2 regions of the Sinorhizobium sp. NG07B genome follow, and region 1 is predicted to be linked to the other one. Evidence: riboswitches for the same ligand, from Rfam matches in the RefSeq annotation. Region 1 holds a riboswitch; the other holds the start of a gene.
The links. A riboswitch is a leader RNA that binds a small molecule or an ion and turns the genes downstream of it on or off. The one in region 1 is predicted to bind cobalamin.

Region 1 (4,207 bases):
GCTTTGCGCGCACGGTCCCCCGAGAGCCGGCGCATGCTGGGCGTGGCAAAGCTCAAGGCGTCCGCGCTGACGCCCGGCTTGTCGGAGTTCTATCGGCGGATTTCGCGGCGCGGCGAACATTTCATTGGTGAGCCGACGGCGAAGGATGCGGCTGGCGAATAGGTGCTTCGCCGACTGATGCAAAAGGCGCCGCTTTCCGGCACTTCAATTACAGTCACCGTCGTCCGAACGAACGGTCCTTGCTCCGCTCGTGCGAGTAATCACGATTGCGCGGCCTTTCCGACCTGTCGAACTTGTTCGGTTTATCGTGCCAGCTCTTGTCGTGTTTGTCCGGCTTGCCCGGCTTTTCTGGTTTTTGGGGCTTGTCCGGTTTGTGAGGCTTGTCGGGTTTGTGAGGCTTGTCGGGTTTGTGAGGCTTGTCGGGTTTGGGTGGCTTGGGTTGGGGCGGCGTCTCGACAGGCGGAGCCGGTTCGGGTGGCGGTGCGACGAGCGGCCGGACCCGATCTGGACGGATCTGGATCTCAGCTGAAAGGCCGCAGCCGGTGCCGCTCCATCCGGGCGACAGCTGCTGCCTGCCGGAGAGGAACGGCAAGGCCTGCTGGTTGCCGAGTGTCCTGAGGATGCTTCGGTCGACCCGTCGCGTATCGGTCATATCGCCATTGGGACGGGCGACCACGCAGTCGCAGCGCCGCGTCAGCTGTTGACAGCCGCCTCGGCCGCAAAATTCGGCAGCGCCGCTCAGGAGCACCACTGCCGTCGTGCCGTCTCCGCCGACGTAAAAGTCGAAGACCGTGCCTCGAACGCCGATGGTTCCGGCCGGTGTCAGGATCTGGTAGGCCGCGTGCCCCGAGTTGCCGCTGATCCAGCGAAACGTTCCCTTCGCCGCCGCGACGGTCAGCTTCTGCACCGATCTCGAGTCGTCGAAGACGAATTTGTCGATGACGACCGACGAGCCGGCACCGACGGCAAGCTTGCTTCCATCTCGGAAGACGAACTGGCCAAGGCCGGATCTGGATGTCCGAATCCGCTCGTCGCGGTGCACCGGGTCCGTGACGACCAGTGGTCCGCTCGCTCCGCTGACCTCAGTCTTGATCCGGATCGCCTGACCAATCGGTTCGGCGGCCTTGCTTGGCATGGAGCCGTAAAGCGCGACACTCAGCGCGACAAATGCGGCACGACGCAGATATGCCATCGCACCCCCTCCAGGCTGAACTGACAAATTCAGTGCCGTGGACATAATCGAACACCGTGGCGAAGCATCGGAGCCGCCTCGGGTTCGAATGCCCGTTTTATCACGCGCTTGGGACGGGCGTCTGCCTACCCGTTCGGATTAGGAGAAAGGCGCCGAGTTGGCGACGCACCTCACGCTGCCGCAACTTGCCGACCTCGCGTCGCAGACCGTCGATTGACTTTGACGCATCCGCTTCATAATTAACGCATTGGATGGTTCCCCCGCACCGAAGCGGCGCGGGAGAGTAAATGGGAATGTGACGGGCGGACCCACACCGGGCGCCCTTATCGCAGCCGACCCCGCGACTGTAGAACGGTCAGGGTTCGCCATCGGGCATGCCGCACCTCTTCCGGTGAAACTGCATGGGGCAGTTGTCGCGGAATTGGAGGCACGCCGGAAAAGCCACTGGCGTGGCATCGTGAGCAGCCGGGCTGGACGCCTCTCTTTCTACGAATCGTCCGCCTTCACGAGCCAGCAGACGCCGGGAAGGCGAGGCGGACCCGTTCGGGCCCAATAGCGCTGGGCACCGCGTGCGCAGCGCTTGCCCGTGACGCCGAGAGCCAGGAGACCTGCCGTCCATCAGGGCATCGCCCGGGGGAGTCCTCCCCAATGCCAGCACGGAGGTTGTCGTGGCTTATTTATCGTCTTCTGCGCGTGCCCGTCACGCGTCCGCTTGCTATCGTTGCTTTGTCCCCACCAGTTTCCTCGCATGGGATCTGGTCGGATGACATTCTCCAATGCCGGTCCGGTCTTCGTGCTCGGCGGCGCGCGCTCCGGGAAATCCAGTTTCGCGGAGAAGCTCGCCGAAGCCTCGGGGCTCGGGATGCACTATGTTGCGACCGGCCGCGCCTATGACGAGGAAATGCGCGATCGTATCGCCCGCCACCAGGCCGCGCGGCAGGGCAAGGGCTGGGCAACGCATGAGGAACCGCTCGATCTCTCCGGCCTGCTTCGTCGACTGGATGCACCGGAGCGCGTCATTCTTGTCGACTGCCTCACGCTGTGGGTGACGAACCTGATGATGGAAGAGCGCGACATGCCGGCCGAGTTTGCGGCACTTGCCGGCTTGCTGCCTGCCATGCAGGCGCGCGTCATCATCGTCTCCAATGAGGTCGGTCTCGGCATCGTGCCGGAGAACCGCATGGCGCGAGACTTCCGCGACCATGCCGGCCGCCTCCATCAAATCGTCGCGGAGAAATCCGCCGAAGTCTATTTCGTCGCGGCCGGGTTGCCGCTGAAAATGAAGGGTTGATTCATGACACTTGCAAAGGCCCAGTCGGGCAAGATCCCCGCCACGGTCATCACCGGCTTCCTCGGCGCCGGCAAGACGACGATGATCCGCAACTTGCTGCAGAACGCCGAGGGCAAGCGGATCGCATTGATCATCAACGAGTTCGGCGATCTCGGCGTCGACGGCGACGTGTTGAAGGGCTGCGGCGCTGAAGCCTGCTCGGAAGAGGACATCATCGAGCTCACCAATGGCTGCATCTGCTGCACCGTCGCCGACGACTTCATTCCGACCATGACCAAGCTGCTCGAGCGAGAGAACCGCCCGGATCATATTGTCATCGAGACCTCCGGCCTTGCGCTGCCGCAACCGCTGGTCGCCGCTTTCAACTGGCCCGACATCCGCAGCGAAGTGACGGTCGATGGCGTCGTGACCGTCGTCGACAGCGCCGCCGTTGCCGCCGGCCGTTTTGCCGACGATCACGACAAGGTCGATGCGCTGCGCGTCAATGACGACAACCTTGACCATGAGAGCCCGCTGGAAGAGCTCTTCGAGGACCAACTCACCGCCGCCGACCTCATCGTTCTGAACAAGACCGATCTCATCGATGCTGCGGGCCTCAAGTCCGTGCGTGACGAAGTCGCCTCGCGCATCAGCCGCAAGCCGGCGATGATCGAGGCCAAGAACGGCGAGGTGGCAGCCGCGATCCTGCTCGGGCTTGGCGTCGGCACGGAAGACGAGATCGCCGACCGCAAATCGCATCACGAGATGGAGCATGAGGCCGGCGAGGAACATGATCACGACGAATTCGACAGCTTCGTCGTCGAACTTGGCCCGATTGCCGAACCGGCGGCCTTCATCGACCGGCTCAAGGCCGTCATCGCCGAGCACGACGTTTTACGCCTCAAGGGCTTTGCCGACGTACCCGGCAAGCCAATGCGTCTGTTGATCCAGGCGGTCGGCAGCCGGGTCGATCAATATTACGACCGTGCCTGGGCACCCGGCGAGACGCGCGGCACGCGCCTCGTCGTCATCGGCCTGCACGACATGGACGAGGCGGCCGTGCGCGCGGCGATTTCGGCGCTGGCGTGAGGTTGTTTTGAGCGCGTGTGAGAAGAACCCCTCCCCAACCCCTCCCCACAAGGGGGAGGGGCTCGGCTGGCATTTGCGGCGGCGCTTTCGTTCCCAAAGGGGGGCGGCGTTATGGCACGAACGGCTGATACTCGGGGAAAGAGTGCGTGTGGCACGACCTAACCCCTCCCCATTGTGGGGAGGGGCTGGGGAGGGGTCTCTTCACGAGCCCAGCGGGAAGCAACAATGCATCTCCTCCTAGCCCAGAAAGGCACGATCGCCGACGGCAACGAAGCGATCGATCTCGGGCAAAGCCCGGCCGATATCCTGTTCCTGTCGGCGGCCGATACCGAGCTTGCGTCGATTGCCGCCGCGCATCGCCGGCGCGCGAGCGGGAATAGCCTGCGCATCGCCAGCCTCATGAACCTCATGCATCCGATGTCGGTCGACACCTACGTCGAACGTACCGCGCGACATGCGAAGCTGATCGTCGTCCGGCCGCTCGGCGGCGCCAGCTATTTTCGCTACGTGCTGGAGGCGCTCTATGCCGCGGCGGTGGCGGGCAAGTTCAAGATTGCGGTGCTGCCGGGGGACGACAAGCCGGACCCGGGTCTCGACCCTTTCTCGACCGTTGCAGCGGAAGACCGTGAGCGTCTCTGGGCCTATTTCAACGAAGG
Region 2 (4,207 bases), 360 kb from region 1:
CCTGCGTTTCGAAACCTATTTGCGTGCCCGCGACGGGAGGTCGCTTGTGGCCGGCCGCTTTCATTTCCTCGTCGACCTTCCGCGGAGCGAGAGTGAGATCGAGCCGGACGAGCCGACTCGACGCTTTCACGATGCCTTCGTTGCGCATCTGAAGCCGGTGATCGCGCTGCTGAAACGCCGCTGCGGCCTGTCAGCGCGCGCGCAATGGCGGTTGGCCGCGGACAGTCTCGCCGGCGCTTTCCTGGAGATCGGGCGGCGGCGGCAACGGGAGGACAGGGCGACGGGGCAGGCGCTGGCGATCGTCAAAAAGGCCCACTCGCCGCTTGCCTCGCGGCAGCTTCACTACGAAAAGATCGAAGCGGCCTCCGGCAGTGGGGGAGAGCTTCGCTCCAGGACCTACCGGATCCGCGGCGGCTGTTGCCTTTTCTATCGTGCCGAGGGCGGCAGCTTCTGCGACACCTGCGTGCTGCTCGAGCCCGAGCTTCGACGAGAGATGCTGCGGGCCCACCTGCTCGATAGCAAATGAGACCCTTGCCTTCTCCCCGCGTGCTGCCCGCAGGCGGGGAGAGGACAAGCGGCGAAGGCGCGGGGGCCGGTTAGTGCGCCCGGAGAAACCGGTCGTTGATGAAACCGGAGACGATGCCGAGCACCAGCCAGAAGGCGAGCGTCGTCGCAAGCGCGGCGACGGCGAACTCGGCGCCGAGCACAGCCGGCACGTTGCTGGAAATGTCGAGCGGCTGCGGCGCACCATAAAGATGGGGAGCGGCGACTAGGACGAGACCCGCGAGCTTGGCGACGATTTCCGGGCGGAGTGCCAGCAGATAGAGTCCCACGGCCGAGAGTAGCACCGTCGCCCCCCACCAGAGCTGCCGGTCGCCAAGCTCGGCCGCCGGAAAGCCCGGCAGTTCCGGCGGCAGGCCTACGGCCGGAAGCAGGTGCACGGCGAGCCAGCCGAAGGCGCCCCAGAGCGCGCCATTGGCAAGCGTGATCGGGTAGCCGATCATCAGGCTGATGCCTGCAAGCAGCAACGAGAAGCCGGCGCCGGTGACCAGATTGGCGGCAAGCGTGCCGGAAAAGCGGCTCATGCCGAACATGATGCCGCCTTCCTCGTGTTCTTCGCCCTCATGGGCATAGGCGGGGGTGACCGGCGAAAGTGCTGCGAGCATCTCGCCTAACATCTGGGATCCTTTCAGCGACGAATGCTGCTGATGATCCGTGGCCGGCTGCTCGCCGGCGGGCTGCCCGGTTGCAGCCGGCGCTTCGCCCTCGAATTCTTCCGCATGCAGGATAAGCGGCGTGACCCGCAATTCCTGGGCGCCGGTCATGAAGACGCCGGCGATCAGCCCGGCCACGACCGCGGCCAGAAGTGTCTTGACGATCATTGTCGATTTTCCTCAGCGGGCGTGGCCGCCTTGCGGTAAGCCGGCCCGATTCCATCGACGCAAGCCGGCGCTTGAAGGCGCGGGCGCGTGCCAGACGCACGACGCGCGCTCCGAGCACCGGAGGGTCGATTGTTGTATCGTTTGGTGTGGAACGCGGCAGGCGCTCCATGACTTCGCTTAGTGGCAGGGGAAGCCGTAGGAATGGCGCGTGTCGTGTGCCGTGTCGTGCAGCACGGCCGAATTCGCCAGGCCGGCACCGAAAACGAGGAAGCCACCGATCATGAGGGCGATGATGCCCGCGGTCAGACGGTCGCTGAGGGAGAGCGGAATGCTCGAAACTTTAGACGTAGCCATGACAACCTCCGTGATGGCAATGGGATATTCCCCTTGGGCACTATGCCCGTATCGCTTGGCAGGTTTCCTGGCTCGCAGCGTCAGGTGCCCAGGCTAGCCTAGTCACCAAGGATTTGCCTCGCCTTCCCAGAACCGAACCGCCCTCTCGCGGCTGTTCCAGTGGCTTCTTCCGGATTGCTCCGGAACGGCAAATTCACGCTGCTCTACAGTCGCGGGGTCGGCAGTGATTGAGATGCCCAGCTTGGGTCCATCCGTCACATTCCCGTTTACTCCCGAAACACGTTCGCATTCCGGGAACCAACCGATCAGCGATGATTAGGTGTGGCCGCCAATGATGTCAATCGCGCCGCGGTGGAAAGTGGAGGAGAGGGTTGCGCGCATTTCGCGTTGCCCGCCACATGGGGAACAACTCCTGATGACTATATCGCATTGGTCGGTTATCTCTTGGGCAGCGCGTGCGGCCGCAGGCCGCACGATCGACCCGGGGTCCGTGCGATGCTTGCCCTTGTTCCTGCCCTGTCCTTTGCCGCCGTCATCGGATCCGGACTTATGGCCGGGCTCTTCTTCGTCTTTTCCGTCTGCATCATGCAGGCGCTGCGGCGATTGCCGGCGGAGCAGGGCGTTGCTGCCATGAACGCGATCAACGTCGTGATCCAGAATCCGTTGTTCTTCGCCGCCTTCATGGGCACGGCGCTGCTCGGCGTGATCCTCATAGCTGCCGCTTTCATCTGGGGCGGGGAGGGGAGCTATCTCCTGGCGGCGGGCGGACTCGTCTACCTCGCCGGCACATTCGCGGTGACGATGGTCTTTAACGTTCCGCTCAACAACGCGCTGGCGAATGCCACTTCGGTCGAGGCCGCCACCGAAGTCTGGCAGCAGCGCTACTTGACCGATTGGGTCTGGTGGAACCATGTCCGCACGATCGCTTCGATAGCTTCGCTCGCCCTTTTCACGCTTGGCTTTCAACGCGGCTGAAGCCTAGGAAAGAGGACGATGAAACTGGGGAGGATCCAATGGCAGTCCGACGCATCGTGCCCAATCTTCAAGTATCCGATCCGCAACGCGCGCGCAGTTTCTATACGGATCTGCTTGGCCTCAACGTGGTGATGGATCACGGCTGGCTGGTCACCTTTGCGGCGGAAGGCGGATCGGCAATGCCGCAGGTCAGCTTTGCCATTGAAGGCGGATCGGGAACGCCGGTGCCGGCGCTCTCGATCGAGGTGGACGATGTCGACGAAGTCTATCGGCGCGCGAAGGCGGCCGGCATCGAAATCGTCTATGACATCACTGACGAACCCTCGGGTGTGCGACGCTTCTTCGTGCGCGATCCGTTCGGCAACGTAGTCAATATTCTGACGCATTGATCGGGGGACGGCCCCCGCTCAATGGATCAGACGGTCGTCAGAGCGTTCGCGACGTCGGCGACGAGGTCGTCCGGGTGCTCGATGCCGATCGACAGGCGGATAGTCGATTCGAGCACGCCGATCCGGCGCCGCACCTCGATCGGCACGCCCGAATGAGTCATCGCCGCCGGGTGGCTCGCAAGCGATTCCGTGCCCCCGAGGCTGACGGCGAGCTTGAAGATCTGCAGGGCGTTCAAGAAACGGAAGGCTGCCTCCTGGCCGCCGGCGATGTCGAAGGAGAAGGTCGAGCCGGCGCCGGTGCATTGCGCGGCAAAGGTCCTCCCGACCGGCGAGGCTTCGTCGTGGAAGGGCAGATAGTGGATCCCTTCGACCTTCGGGTGGTCGCGCAGGAACTCGGCGACGATCCGGGCATTCTCGTTCGCCTTCTCCATCCGGACCGACAGCGTTTCGAGCGACCGGCCGAGCATCCAGCAGGAATGCGGGTCGAGCTGCGTGCCGATCGAGCCGCGCAGCGCCTTCACCTGTTTGATCAGCGCCTTCGAGCCGAGCACGGCGCCGGCGATCAGGTCGGAGTGGCCGCCGACATACTTGGTGAGCGAATAGAGCGACAGGTCCGCGCCGTGGTCGATCGGGTGCTGGAAGACCGGGCCGAGCAGGGTGTTGTCGCAGGCGACGATCGGCCTTTGCCCCTGTCTTTCGCCGATCTTTTCGGCAATGCGGCGGATCATCGCGACGTCGACGAGGCTGTTGGTGGGATTGGCCGGCGTTTCGACGAGGACCGCGGCGACCCGGCCCCTGCTCATGGCCTCCTCGGCGGCGGCGCTGACGGCCGCTTCATCGACGCCGTCGGCAAAGCCGACTGCGTGGATGCCGAGATTGAGAAAGGTCTTGGCGAGCAGCGTCTCGGTGCCGCCGTATAGCGGCTGTGAATGCAGGATTGCGTCGCCGGGCCGCACGAAGGCAAGCAGGGTCGTGGCGATTGCCGACATGCCGGAGGAGAAGAGCGCGCCGGCCTCGGCGCGTTCGTATATGGCAAGCCGATCCTCGACGATCTCGCTGTTCGGGTGATTGAAACGGGAATAGACGAGCCCGGCACCGACGCCCGCC

Region 2: another riboswitch for cobalamin. It lies ahead of CO664_RS04845 (CbtB-domain containing protein); the one in region 1 lies ahead of cobU (bifunctional adenosylcobinamide kinase/adenosylcobinamide-phosphate guanylyltransferase).

Annotation. Positions count from the first base shown of each region.
Region 1 is NZ_NWTD01000001.1:1,352,205-1,356,411, forward strand. It holds gene CO664_RS06510 (adenylate/guanylate cyclase domain-containing protein) at 1-162, shown strand, start outside; gene CO664_RS06515 (FecR domain-containing protein) at 215-1,192, opposite strand; cobalamin riboswitch at 1,428-1,823, shown strand; gene cobU (bifunctional adenosylcobinamide kinase/adenosylcobinamide-phosphate guanylyltransferase) at 1,956-2,483, shown strand; gene cobW (cobalamin biosynthesis protein CobW) at 2,487-3,551, shown strand; gene cobN (cobaltochelatase subunit CobN) at 3,777-4,207, shown strand, end outside.
Region 2 is NZ_NWTD01000001.1:993,909-998,115, forward strand. It holds gene CO664_RS04835 (ferric iron reductase) at 1-526, shown strand, start outside; gene CO664_RS04840 (CbtA family protein) at 597-1,382, opposite strand; gene CO664_RS04845 (CbtB-domain containing protein) at 1,560-1,736, opposite strand; cobalamin riboswitch at 1,776-2,053, opposite strand; gene CO664_RS04850 (anthrone oxygenase family protein) at 2,232-2,711, shown strand; gene CO664_RS04855 (VOC family protein) at 2,750-3,100, shown strand; gene CO664_RS04860 (cystathionine gamma-synthase family protein) at 3,127-4,207, opposite strand, start outside.